One region of the Streptomyces sp. NPDC014006 genome, then DNA from elsewhere that is predicted to be linked to it. Evidence: riboswitches for the same ligand, from Rfam matches in the RefSeq annotation. Region 1 holds a riboswitch; each other region holds the start of a gene.

Evidence for each region. Region 1 has a riboswitch for cyclic di-AMP ahead of ACF1GV_RS32315 (M23 family metallopeptidase). Riboswitches for the same ligand answer to the same signal wherever they lie in the genome.
Region 2: another riboswitch for cyclic di-AMP. It lies ahead of ACF1GV_RS07365 (peptidoglycan DD-metalloendopeptidase family protein); the one in region 1 lies ahead of ACF1GV_RS32315 (M23 family metallopeptidase).
Region 3: another riboswitch for cyclic di-AMP. It lies ahead of ACF1GV_RS20345 (C40 family peptidase); the one in region 1 lies ahead of ACF1GV_RS32315 (M23 family metallopeptidase).

Annotation. Positions count from the first base shown of each region.
Region 1 covers NZ_JBICAJ010000011.1:233,155-237,553, forward strand. Annotated here, with positions in the region: gene ACF1GV_RS32310 (GntR family transcriptional regulator) at 1-636, opposite strand, end outside; gene ACF1GV_RS32315 (M23 family metallopeptidase) at 878-1,621, opposite strand; cyclic di-AMP (ydaO/yuaA leader) riboswitch at 1,634-1,787, opposite strand; gene ACF1GV_RS32320 (M16 family metallopeptidase) at 2,021-3,409, opposite strand; gene ACF1GV_RS32325 (M16 family metallopeptidase) at 3,406-4,399, opposite strand, start outside.
Region 2 covers NZ_JBICAJ010000002.1:194,723-199,121, forward strand. Annotated here, with positions in the region: gene ACF1GV_RS07355 (immunity 49 family protein) at 1-425, shown strand, start outside; gene ACF1GV_RS07360 (SGNH/GDSL hydrolase family protein) at 475-1,260, opposite strand; gene ACF1GV_RS07365 (peptidoglycan DD-metalloendopeptidase family protein) at 1,528-2,421, opposite strand; cyclic di-AMP (ydaO/yuaA leader) riboswitch at 2,427-2,580, opposite strand; gene ACF1GV_RS07370 (tyrosine-protein phosphatase) at 3,046-3,843, shown strand; gene ACF1GV_RS07375 (DUF6126 family protein) at 3,896-4,018, opposite strand; gene ACF1GV_RS07380 (helix-turn-helix domain-containing protein) at 4,015-4,399, opposite strand, start outside.
Region 3 covers NZ_JBICAJ010000005.1:460,932-465,330, reverse strand. Annotated here, with positions in the region: gene ACF1GV_RS20365 (8-amino-7-oxononanoate synthase) at 1-5, shown strand, start outside; gene ACF1GV_RS20360 (DUF397 domain-containing protein) at 48-278, opposite strand; gene ACF1GV_RS20355 (helix-turn-helix domain-containing protein) at 288-1,145, opposite strand; gene ACF1GV_RS20350 (ATP-binding protein) at 1,358-1,831, shown strand; gene ACF1GV_RS20345 (C40 family peptidase) at 1,998-2,471, opposite strand; cyclic di-AMP (ydaO/yuaA leader) riboswitch at 2,475-2,686, opposite strand; partial or broken gene ACF1GV_RS20340 (hypothetical protein) at 3,013-3,253, opposite strand; gene ACF1GV_RS20335 (urease subunit gamma) at 3,528-3,830, shown strand; gene ACF1GV_RS20330 (urease subunit beta) at 3,844-4,155, shown strand; gene ACF1GV_RS20325 (urease subunit alpha) at 4,148-4,399, shown strand, end outside.

The DNA of each region.
Region 1 (4,399 bases):
TCGGTCGCCGCCGAAGAAGCGCAGCCGATACGCGGCGGTGGAACGCTCGGTGTGCAGGGCGGCGACCGCACGCGCGCGTTCCCCGTCGCCACGCGCCACCGCGTCCGCGATCGCACCGTGCTCGGCCCAGGACCTGACGGGGTCGGCCGACGGCTCCACGGCGTACATCCAGGCGATCTTGTGGCGCAGCTGAGTGAGTGTGGCGGTCAGCGCCTGGCTGCCGCACGCCTGGACGAGCGTCTCGTGGAACCAGCCGCCCAGGGAGCGCAAGTCGTCGCCGGTGCCGTGCCTGGCCCGGTCCTGACCGAGCCGCACCAGGCCGCGCAGCACCTTCAGATGCGCCTCGGTGCGCCGCTGGGCGGCCCGCGCCACACCGAGCGGCTCCAGCAGCATCCGCATCTCCAGCAGGTCGGCCGCTTCCTGCTCGGTGGGCTCGGCCACGCACGCGCCCGCGTGCCGTCGCGTCACGACGAAGCCCTCGGCCTCCAGGGTGCGCAACGCCTCCCGCACGGGCACCCGGGAGACGCCGTACCGGCGCGCGAGGAGTTCCTCGGTGAGCCGGCTGCCGCGCTCATGGACACCGGCGACGATGTCGTCCCGGATCGCCGTGCACACCGAGTGCGCCGGAATACGCATGTCCGACCTCCGCCTTGAGCCCCGTGAAACGCCGACGATGGACGCGTGTTCCGTGACTCTATTCCAAGGGGGCCGAATTTCCGACGGCAGGCCGGATTCCATGGATATTTTTTGGTCACCTCGCCGGGGTTCTCCGGGACGAAGAGGCGGGTATGAAGAGGCGGGGACGAAGAGCCGGAAAACGGAGAAAGCCCCGGCGCGATGCGCCGGGGCTTCCCCGAGTGGGTGCCGTGCTCGGGTGTCAGACGTTCACGCCGTGCGCGCGCAGATAGGCGATCGGGTCCATGTCGGAGCCGTACTCGGGGCTGGTGCGCGCCTCGAAGTGCAGGTGCGGGCCGGTGACGTTGCCGGTCGCGCCGGACAGACCGATCTGCTGGCCGGCGACGACCTGCTGGCCGACCACGACATCGATCGACGACAGGTGCCCGTACTGGGTGTACGTGCCGTCGTGCATGCGGATGACGATCTGGTTGCCGTAGGCGCCGCCCCAGCCGGTCTCGACGACGGTGCCGTAGCCCACCGCGTGCACGGTGGTGCCGGTGGCGGCGTGGAAGTCGATGCCGGTGTGGTGGCCGGAGGACCACAGGGAGCTGCTGGCCTGGTAACCGGTGGAGACGTAGGAGTGCGCGATCGGGGCCACGAAGGTGGTCAGGCGCTTGCGCTCGGCCTCACGGGCGGCGCGCTCCTTGGCCTCGTGGGCGCGCTCGGCGGCGGCCTCGCGCGCGGCCTCCTCGATGGCCTTCTGCTCGGCGGCCTGCTTCTGGGCCTCCGCCTGGGCGTCGATCTGGGCGGCGAGCGAGTCGTCGACGCTGATCACGGGGAGCAGACCGGTCTGCTCGGCGGAGGTGTCGGCGGCGAGGGCGGGGGCCGCGAGGGTGCCGATGACGCCGGTGGTGGTGAGCGCGGCGATTCCGGCGGCCTGCGCGGTGGTGCGCTTCATCCGGCTGGGACGACGGTGCTTCCCGGTGGCGCTGACGAACGCCATGTGGTGGCTTGTCCTTTCCTTCCCTCTCGCCTACCGGGTTAGCTGACGGGTTCGGAGCAGGAAGGTCTCCTACGAGCACCCTCGCGGGCACCCGATTCACCCCAGGGACGTGTGGGTCCCCGGCTCCCCTGGCTCGCGCCGTACGGGGACTCGGCGATGACTGTCCGGTGCCGCGGGTGCGGCGCTATGCCTGACGGACAGCCCGGACGAAGCTACGGTGATCGGCCTTCAATCCTCAAACGAAACAGGAGTTTTGTAGCGCATCCCACAGGCCAGAAAGGCAACCTCCGCCCCAATTCGGGCATATGTGGGATGCGGCGCCTTCAATCACAAACAGACCCGGGGATACGGCAAGGGCCCTGGTGCTCCGTCAGACACCAGGGCCCCGCACGCGTGCGGCTACTCCGCGCTCACCACCGTGACGTCGCCGATCCCGAGGGCCTCGACGGGCTCCTTGATCTGCGCCGCGTCACCGACCAGTACGGTCACCAGACGGTTCACCGGGAAGGCGTTCACGACCGCCGCCGTGGCCTCCACGGTGCCGGTCGCGGCGAGCTGCCGGTACAGCGTCGCCTGGTAGTCGTCGGGCAGATGCTGCTCGACCTGGTCGGCGAGCGTGCCCGCGACGGCGGCCGCGGTCTCGTACTTCAGCGGTGCCACCCCGACGAGGTTCTGCACGGCGACGTCGCGCTCGGCGTCGGTCAGGCCGTCCGCCGCCAGGGTGCGCAGCACCGTGAAGAGGTCGTGCAGCGCCGGACCGGTGTTCGGCGTGTCCACGGAACCGCTGATGGCGAGCATCGCCGCGCCCGTGCCGTCGGGGGCGGAGCGCAGCACCTGGCTGAAGGCGCGCACACCGTAGGTGTAGCCCTTCTCCTCGCGCAGGACGCGGTCCAGGCGGGAGGTGAGGGTGCCGCCCAGGCAGTACGTGCCGAGCACCTGGGCGGGCCACACACGGTCGTGCCGGTCGGGGCCGATCCGGCCGATGAGCAGCTGCGTCTGGACGGCGCCGGGGCGGTCCACGATGACGACGCGGCCGGTGTCGTCAGCGGTCACCGCCGGCACGGGACGCGGCTCGGTGCGCGAACCCGTCCAGGCGCCCACGGTGTCACCGAGGAGGTCGTCGAGGTCGAGACCGGTCAGATCGCCGACGACCACCGCGGTCGCGGTGGCGGGGCGCACATGCCGCTCGTAGAAGGCGCGTACGGCGGCCGCGTCGACGGCTGCGACCGTCTCCTCGGTGCCCTGACGCGGGCGCGACATGCGGGAGTCCGCCGGGAAGAGCTCCTTGGACATCTCCTTGGCGGCGCGGCGGGCCGGGCTGGCCAGCTCGTGCGGGATCTCGTCGAGGCGGTTGCGCACCAGCCGTTCGATCTCGCTGTCGGCGAAGGCGGGCGCCCTGAGGGCGTCGGCGAGCAGGCCGAGGCCCTTGGCCAGCCGGGAGGCGGGCACCTCCAGGCTGAGGCGGACGCCCGGGTGGTCGGCGTGCGCGTCGAGGGTGGCGCCGGCGCGCTCCAGCTCGGCGGCGAACTCCTCGGCGGAATGCTTGTCCGTGCCCTCGGAGAAGGCGCGCGCCATGATCGTGGCGACGCCGTCCAGGCCGGCGGGCTCGGCGTCCAGGGGCGCGGCCAGGAGCACCTCGACGGCGACGACCTGCTGGCCGGGGCGGTGGCAGCGCAGCACCGTCAGGCCGTTGTCGAGCGTGCCGCGCTCGGGGGCCGGAAACGCCCACGGCCTGGCCTCGCCCGCCTGGGGCTGGGGGTGGAAGTCCATCGTGGCGAGCTCGGTCACTTGGCCGTCTCCTCGTTCTTGTCGCCGGCCTCTACGGTCGCTTCCTGCTCAGGGTCCTCGGGCACATCGGCGTCCGGTACGGCCTCCGGGGTCTTCGGCTCGTACACGAGCACCGCGCGGTTGTCGGGGCGCAGCCGGGCCTTGGCGACCTCCTGCACCTCCTCGGGCGTCACCTCGAGCACGCGCTGAACGGCGGTGAGGGCGAGCTGCGGGTCACCGAACAGGACGGCATAGCGGCACAGTTCGTCGGCGCGGCCGGCGACGGTACCGAGCCGGTCCAGCCACTCGCGCTCCAGCTGGGCCTGCGCGCGTTCCATCTCCTCGGCCGTGGGGCCCTCCGCGGCGAACCGGGCGAGCTCCTCGTCGATCGCGGCCTCGATGACCGGCACCTCGACGTCACCGGACGTCTTCACGTCCAGCCAGCCCAGGGAGGGCGCTCCGGCGAGGCGCAGCAGCCCGAAGCCGGCCGCGACAGCCGTACGGTCCCGGCGCACGAGCCGGTTGTACAGGCGGGAGGACTCACCGCCGCCGAGGATCGTCAGCGCGAGGTCCGCCGCGTCGCACGCGCGCGTGCCGTCGTGCGGCAGCCGGTAGGCGCCCATCAGGGCGCGCGCGGGGACCTCCTCGCGGACGACCTCGCGCAGCTGCCGGCCGATGACCTCGGGCAGCGTGCCGTCGCGCGGCTCGGGCTTGCCGTCGTGGGCGGGGATGGAGCCGAAGTACTTCTCGACCCAGGCGAGGGTCTGCTCCGGGTCGATGTCGCCGACGATCGACAGGACCGCGTTGTTCGGCGCGTAGTAGGTGCGGAAGAAGCGGCGGGCGTCCTCGAGGGTGGCCGCGTCCAGGTCCGCCATGGAGCCGATCGGGGTGTGGTGGTAGGGGTGGCCCTCGGGGTAGGCGAGGGCGGTCAGCCGCTCGAAGGCGGTGCCGTAGGGGACGTTGTCGTAGCGCTGGCGGCGCTCGTTCTTGACGACGTCTCGCTGGTTCTCC
Region 2 (4,399 bases), on a different contig from region 1:
TGCGCCGGGCCGGTGAGGCGGACGACTACCTCTTCCACTGGATCGGCACGCTGCAGGCCTTCGTGCTGCGGCGCCCCATGGACGAGGTCGCCGACCGGCTGGTCACCACGATCCAGACGTCCGACCCGCAGGTGGCGACCCGCACGCCGGGCGATCTCCTGAACCTGGTCGACTACCAGCCGATCGCGCTGTTCCACCGGTTCATCGCCCGCGATCAGGAGAAGTTCGCGGCCGCCCTGGCCGAGGCGCTCGCGCACCACGGCCGCTACTGGGAGGGCTCCTGCGACCCGCGCGCGCTGGTCGCCCTCGGCCCGCTGGCGCTGGCCTCACTGGCGTACGACGCGGGCTTCCCGGTGGACACGTCGTCGCCGTATCTGCCGACCCACCTCGTGCAGGGGAGCTGGTACGGGGAGTTCCCGACCTGACGGCGGGCCGAGGGGCGGTGCCGCCGCGGCCCGCCCCTCGCCGCGCGGTTCAGGCGACCGCAGCGATCCGCATCTTGATGTCGTCCGGTGACAGGGTGCCCTTGGCGGTCACATGGTCGCCGGAGGACTCGCCGCGCAGCCGCCGGCCGATCCACGGCACCAGGTACTCGCGCGCCCAGTGCACGTCGTCGCGCCGGACCTCGAGCGTGCCGCGCGGCGGCAGCGGCGGCCAGGGCTGCTCGGGGTCGGCCGGGATCCTCAGGCCGAGCGCCTGGCCGGCCCGCAGCGCCACGCGCGTGTGCCCCTCGGGCGACAGGTGCAGCCGGTCGTCGTCCCAGGCGCGGCGGTCCTGAACGGACTTCAGCGACCACAGGTCGAGTACCGGGCAGCCGTAGCGGTCGGCGATGGCCCGGACGTGCCCGTTGTACGTGGCGATCTTGCCGCGCAGATGCTTGAGCAGCGGGACGCCCCGGGTGTCGAAGCCGGTCGTCACCATGACCGTGCCGGCCGCCGCGGCGAGCTGCGCGACCGCCCTCTCGAACCGCTCGGCGACCTCGTCGGGGTCGGTGCCGGGCCGGATGATGTCGTTGCCGCCGGCGCAGAACGACACGAGGTCGGGGGCGAGTTCGACGGCCCGCGGGACCTGCTCGTCCACGATCTGGTCGAGGAGTCTGCCGCGTACTGCGAGGTTCGTGTAGGTGAAGTCGCCTTCGGGTCGCCGGTCGGCGAGGAGTACGGCGAAACGGTCGGCCCAGCCCACGAACTGCCCGTCGGGGCCGGGATCACCGACGCCCTCGGTGAAGCTGTCCCCCACCGCCACGTACGACCCGATCACTGCTCTGCTGTCACTCTTCGAATCGTCTGCCACAGCAGTCCATGATTCACCCTCGAATGTGACTTACGCGACCGTAGGCAAGGGTTGACGGGCGGTGAGATAAGCCACTCCACATGTCCGGCCGTGTCGGGAATAAGCGCTCCGGCCGGAAAACCCCGGCCGGTCCGGACACATCGAGGGGCCGGACACACCGAAGGCCGGACGCCCGTGGATCGGGGTCCGGCCTTGGTGGCGTGTCAGACGGGTGGCCGCCGGGGCGGCGCGGGGTCAGCCGACGGTGACGCCGTGGGCGCGCAGGTAGGCGACCGGGTCCACGTCGGAGCCGTAGTCCGGCGTGGTGCGGATCTCGAAGTGCAGGTGCGGGCCGGTCACGTTGCCGGTCGCGCCGGACAGGCCGAGCTGCTGGCCCGCGGTCACGGTCTGGCCGGCCGAGACGGAGAGCTGGGACAGGTGGGCGTACTGGGCGTAGTAGCCGTCGTTCAGCTTGATGACGACCTGGTTGCCGTAGGCGCCGCCCCAGCCGGCGGAGACGACGGTGCCCGCGCCGACGGCCTTGACGGTGGTGCCGGTCGGGACGACGAAGTCGACGCCGGTGTGGTAGCCGCTGGCCCACATGCTGCCGGCGGTGTGGTAGGCGGTGCCGATGGTGGCGCCGCTGACCGGGAGGGTGAAGCCGGCGGCGGTGCTCGTCGACCGGGCGGGCTCGGCGGCCTTCGCGGGCTTGGCGGCGGACTTGTGCGCGGGCGCCTCGCTCTTGTGCGACGGGGCGGCCTTGTGCGCCACGGCGGCCTTCTTGCCGAGGGTCAGCTTCAGACCGGGGTGGATGAGCGACGGGTCGCTGCCGACGACCTCACGGTTGTCCTCGTACAGCTTCTTCCAGCCGCCGGCGACATGCTGCTCGTCGGCGATCTTCGACAGGTAGTCGCCGGACTTGACGGTGTAGAGGCGCACCCCGGACCGCGTCGCCTTCTTCTCGGCGGACGGCAGGCTCTGGACGGCCTTGGCGGACACCGACTGGGCGGCGCTCTGCGGCGTGGCGGCGTGCGCTCCGGCGGCGCCCATGAGCGGCAGCGCGAGCGCGGCGCCACCGGTGCCGACGACGGCGAGAGTGCGGGCGAGACGCTGGGTCTTCGGACGACGGTGCTTACCCTTTGCGGGCATGGCGCTTTTCCTCTCCGGCGCCTGCGAGGTGAGCTGTCGGGTTCGGGCTGGAGATGCCCGGCCGCTGGGTGCGGCTTCACCCCATAGCCGTTCCGGGAACCGGAACAGGCGGTCGTACCTGTGGGTCCCCCGCTCCTGCCGTGCGTCGGGTGGGTGGGTGCGGTGCGCCGGACGGCGGCAGGATTCGGCGTCCGTCCGGATTCGGTGGGAACGTAAGCGAGCAGGACGCACAGGGACAAGCAGGAGGTTGCGTGAACGGGCGTTTATCGTGATCCAATGAGGGAATCCGCCGTCACACTGCGTGAATTCGATCTGCTGTCAGCTCGTCAATTCACCAGCAAATCCACCGCCATTACGTGGACATGACGTACGACGGACGGTCACGGTTATGACGCTCCTCACGCGCTCACCTTCCAGTGACCCCTATTTCCACGCGAGTTGGGAACAAGAGGCCAATTCGGGCAGAAAGCCCAGATGTGACGCCGAGGGATTACCAGCCCATTCGTACACCTCGGTCGGGAGGCCGGTGCAACCGGTTGCCCCGGGAATCCATGTCGTATCGTCGAAGGGCAGCCCGTCGGCCATTCGAGCCGCGTCGGCGGGTACGAGCGGGAGGAGCCCTTCGTGACGCAGCAGGTGCCGTCGACCGAACCCGAGCTGGCCGGAGTGCGCAACTTCCGAGACGTGGGCGGACTTCCCACGATCGACGGTCGGCGGGTGCGGCACGGCGTGCTGTTCCGCAGCGGCCACCTCGCTCACGCGACGCCCGAGGACGCGGCGTACCTCGCCACCCTGGGGCTGCACACGATCTTCGACTTCCGCAACGCGGCCGACCAGACGCTGGAGGGGCCGGACGTCGAGCTGCCGGGCGTGCGCAACGTCAATCTGCCGCTGTCGGACCCGGCGGACGGCGCCGAGTTCTGGAAGATGGTGCGCGACGGCGATCTCGAGCAGCTGCGCGGCATCCTCGCCGACGGCAAGGGAGCGAACCGGATGATCGCCTCCTACCGCACGATCATCAAGGAGCGCACCGCCGAGCACTCCCGGGTGCTGCACGCGCTCGCCGAGGACAACGTCCCGGCCCTGATGCACTGCGCCGCGGGCAAGGACCGCGCGGGCCTGTCGATAGCGGTCACCCTGCTCGCCCTGGGCGTGGAGAAGGACGCCATCGTCGAGGACTACCTGAAGTCCAACGAGAAGCACCGCCGCTACAAGGTGCGCCGCAGCGGCTCGGCCGAGTCGGCCTACACGCCCGAGGTGATGGAGCTGCTCAGCCCGCTCTTCGACGCGCGCGCCGAGTACCTCACTGCGGCGCTGGAGACCATCGAGGAGACCTGGGGCGGCGTCGACGCCTACCTGGAGCAGGGACTGCGGCTCACCCCCGAGACCCGGGAGCGGCTGCGGGCACGCCTGCTCGACTGAGCTGCGGAAGCGACCGCGCGGCCGGCCGTGCCCGCCGTGCCCGCCGAGGGGCCTACTGCCGGGCGCCCAGCTCGAACAGCAGCCAGACGAAGCCGGCCAGGACATGGCCGACGGCGATGTAGATGATGAGCCGGATCCACAGGGTCCGGGGGAACTTCTCCTCGACGTTGCTCATCGCGCCTCTCCAGGGTGGGCGGGCCCCAGGCACAGCGTGGCCGTGGGGCTCTGCAGCAGGGTGTGGACGAACAGCAGCTCCAGACCGGCGGGGTCGTCGGCGGCGATCCGGTGCGGGGTCATGGAGTCGAAGTGCGCGCTGTCCCCCGGGCCGAGCCGGTGGGTGGTGTCCCCCAGGCGCAGCCTGAGCCGTCCGGTCAGGACGTACAGCCACTCCTCGCCGGGGTGTACGCGCACGATGTCACCCTGCGCGCCATAGGGCACCTGCACCCGCAGGGCCTGCATACCGCGGCCCGGCGCGCCGGCCTGCCGGTACGTCCAGCCGCCGGCCGCCGTCGGCTCCATGTCGGAGCCGCGCACCACGGCGTCCCGCTCGGCGACG
Region 3 (4,399 bases), on a different contig from region 1:
CATGAGTCGGCGTGCACGGCCGTGCCCTCGCCCGGTGTGTGCCGTGCTCAGTCGTGGCGCACGGCGGCCGTGAACGTCGCCCAGCTCCCGGGGGAGAAGAGCAGCGCGGGCCCGTCCGGGGCCTTGGAATCGCGTACGGCGAGCAGCCCGGCCCATGGCCCCGAGGCCGGCCGGGCTGTTTCGACGCAGTTGTTCGCTCCGGTGCTGTAGCTGCTGCGCTGCCAGCGCACGTCGCGCAGATCGGTACTGGAAAAGACGTCCCGAGGCAGTGCGGTCATGGTGCCTCCTTACGCGCCGTCACCTAGTGAGGCGATGAAATCCAACGAGTCCTCGGGGGAAAGGGCGTGGATCCGAAGGGAGTTGAAGGCCTCCGCGTAGGCCCCGAGGTCTTCTTTCCGTTCGAGGTAGAGGCTACTCGTCATGTTGTCGAGAACAACCACGTCCAGATCAGAAGTGCTCGGAAATGAGAAAATAACGAAAGGCCCGGTGATGCCGACATGCGCCCCCGCCGAGAACGGCAGCACCTGCAACCGCACCTGGGGCAGTTGCGCCGCCTGAAGCAGCCGCCGCAACTGCTGGGCCATCACCTCCGGACCGCCCACCTCCCGGCGCAGCACCGCTTCGTCCAGCACGGCGCTGAGCCTCAGCGGAGGATGCGCGTGCAGCACGTCCTGGCGGGCCAGACGCACCTCCACCAGCGCGTCCAGCCGCTCCTCGTCCACCGCGCCGACGGCCGCCCGGGTCACCGCGCGGGCGTAGGCGGGCGTCTGCAGCAGCCCCGGCACGACCGAGGTCTCCAGCGTGCGCATCGCGCTGGCCTGCGACTCCAGACTGATGAAGTCGCGGTACGTGGGGGGCAGCACCCCGCGGTAGGCATGCCACCAGTGCTCCCGGCCGCCGACCTGGGAGCCCGCCAGCACCAGCAGCAGGTCACGCAGTTCGTCGTCGTCGACGCCGTACGCGTCCAGCAGTAAGCGCACGTCGGACGGTTTCGCGCCACTCGAGCCGGTCTCGATCCGGCTGACTTTCGACTGGTGCCAGCCCACCAGCCGGGCCGCCTCCCCGCTGGTGAGTCCCGCCCGGGCGCGCAGCGCGCGCAGTTCGGCGCCCAGCTTCCGGCGGCGCACCGCGGGACCATGCTGCATGCGCCCCTCCTTACTCCGTCCGAGCCGCCCGGACACGGTCCGCCGTGGCAGAGTTCACCGCTTCGAGCGACAGATATATGCATAACTCGGTGGATCGCCTCCGGGAGCGGTGCGGTGATGGCAGTCTGGCGGCGAAGCACCAGTCCGGGACCGTACTCGAACCACCGGCTCCGTGCCGGACTGCGGTCCCGTGGGAAAGGGACGACGTCGCCATGGCAGACCACCTGGAAGCATCCATCACTCTGCCGAGCGATCCCGCCTCGGTGTCCGCGGCCCGCGGCTTCGTGGCCGGCACCCTGGCGGAATGGGGTCTGCCGTCGGACGCGGAGCTGGCGGACAGCATCCGGTTGATCGTCTCCGAACTGGCCACGAACTCCGTTCAGCACACGTTCGGGCAATCCCCGACGTTCACGGTGGACGTCGTGCTCGACCGCGACGAACTGCTGCGGATCGGCGTCACCGACAGTCACCCCCGCTTCCCCAAGCGGCTGCCGGCGGCCGTCCAGCAGGACAACGGCCGCGGCATGGTCATCATCCGCTGGCTGGCCGCCGAGTGCGGCGGCAGACTCCGCGTCCGCCCCACCCGCGAGGGCGGCAAGACGGTCGCCATCGAGCTGCCCTGGGCGCTCCCCCCGGAGCCGGTCCCCTCGCCGGGCCAGGCGGAACCGAAGCCACATCCCTGCTGAGCCGACGGCACGTCACATCGGCCCTATGGACCCCCCGCCGGGCGGCTGTCGTCGACGTCCGGCGGGGCGGCAGGAACGCGCTGAGCACGGCTGGGAGCCGCTGCCGGCCCTCCTCGGCTGAGCCACGGCGCGTCGGCGGACGGCACGACCGAGGAGGGCCGGCCGGTCAGCTCACCCGGCCGTACCAGACACTCCTGGTCCAGATCTTCTGCAGGCGCACCACGTCACCCGTCCTCGGGGCGTGCCAGATCTTGTTCTTCCCGGCGTAGATGCCGACGTGGTAGACGTTCGACCCCGAGTGGAAGAACACCAGGTCTCCGGCCTTACGGCTGCGGGCCGGGATGTGGCGCGTCCTGTTGTACTGCTGGGCGGCCGTACGCGGCAGCTTCTTGCCGGCCTTCTTGAACGAGTACAGCGTGAGTCCCGAGCAGTCGAACCGGCGCGGCCCGGTGGCGCCCCACTGGTACGGCGCGCCCTTCTTGGACGCGGCGATCTGCAGCGCCTTGGTCGCCGGCGTCGCGGCGGCGGCCTCCGAGGCGAGGCCCGGGACCACGATCGAGCCGCCCAACGCGGCGATGGTCAGGGCGGAAGCCGTTCCGGCCCGGGCCATGAGCGACGGGACACGATTGAGCGCAGTCATGCGCAACCCTTCGTCAGCCGCCTGTGAAGGATGACCTGTCGGATTCGGGCTGGCGAAGTAGCCCGGCCGCTGACGCGGCTTCACCCCAAGGGCAGCTCGGTCCGGTCGTGGCATGACCGTTCCGGCGACCCGTCGTGCTTGGGTCCTCCACTCCTGCCGATCCACTCCTGTCGACCGGTCATCCGGGCGGCGGCAGGACTCGGCGTCCGCCCGGATCGCCCCGCCGTTGTGGCGGGGGCTTGTCGTCAGTCAGGGATCTTGGCCCACAACTGTCCGAAAATCCCAACGGAACCGGGTATTTGTGGTGTTCCTCACCACTCACCCGTTCGGGTGGTTACCCCTGTGTTCGATGGGGAGTCCACTTGTCCGGCGAGCCCCGGACCAGCGGCGGAACCCTTCATTCCGCCCTCTCGCCCCGCCTCTTGCGCAACTCGGACCCCCCGAAAAAAAGGCGTGCGGATAGGCCGACAGTGGGTACGTCGTTCGGTCGGTTTGAACTCAGCTCGGGGCATACTCAACTCCCGTCCCGTGGCGGCACGGTGCGCTGGTGCATCAGCGTCAGCACGGCGCGCAGCGCCACCGCCTCGGCGACGAGCGCCCGCGCGGCACGCAGTCCCCGGTAGGTGTCGCGGGGCAGGCCGAATTGATCCGCCGAGCAGGTCGACGACCTCCAGATAACGGTCGATCAACTCACGCTCTGCTTGGGTGTGGGCGGGCAGTGGCGGAAGGCCGGGGGTCTGGAGCGACTCGAGGAGCTGCGGGAGGCGGAGGGGTCCGCGCAGGAGCAGACGGTCAGTCCGTCTCGGCAGGGCGCCCACTGACCCGGCGGTCCTCGTCGGGTATGGGGACGGTCTACCGCCGGTCATGTGATCATCAAAGGCTGGTTAACGTCGTTGAAACTCTGGCGGGCTAGCCTCCCGACCCATGCCACCAGGGGCTTTTCTGCCCGCAATTGAGCGCGGTCGGGAAATTTGTCTGTGTGTTACACCTGTCCCGTCGCGGTGGCTGCGGCAGCCGGACCCCGCACGGTCCGGAGCAAGGACTGTGAGGTGGGACGTGCAACTGACCCCGCACGAGCAGGAGAGACTGCTCATCCATGTGGCGGCCGATGTGGCCGACAGGCGCCGGGCCCGCGGCCTCAAGCTCAACCACCCCGAAGCGGTCGCCCTCATCACCTCCCACATCCTCGAGGGCGCCCGGGACGGCCGCACCGTCGCCGAGCTGATGGCCACCGGACGCAAGCTGCTCACCCGGGACGACGTCATGGAAGGCGTCGCCGAGATGATCCACGACGTACAGGTCGAGGCCACCTTCCCGGACGGGACCAAGCTCGTCACCGTCCACGAGCCGATCATCTGACGGGGGACCCGCCATGATTCCCGGAGAGATCCTCTTCGCCGAGGACCCCGTCGTGTGCAACGAAGGGCTCGAGGTCACCCGGCTGACCGTCCTCAACGCCGCCGACCGTCCCGTCCAGGTCGGCTCCCACTACCACTTCGCCGAGGCCAACCCCGGCCTGGAGTTCGACCGTGCCGCCGCCCACGGCAAGCGGCTGAACGTCGCCGCCGGCACCGCCGTGCGCTTCGAGCCGGGTCTGCCGGCCGACGTCGAACTCGTCCCCCTCGCCGGTGCCCGCGTGGTGTCCGGCCTGCGCGGCCAGGTCGGAGGTGCCCTCGATGCCTGAGATCTCCCGCGGCGCCTACGCCGACCTGTTCGGCCCGACCACCGGCGACCGCATCCGGCTCGCCGACACCGACCTGCTGATCGAGATCGAGGAGGACCGCTCGGGCGGCCCCGGACGCTCCGGCGACGAGGCCGTCTTCGGCGGCGGCAAGGTCATCCGCGAGTCCATGGGCCAGTCCCGGGCGACCCGCGCGGACGGCACCCCCGACACCGTGATCACCGGCGTCGTCATCGTCGACCACTGG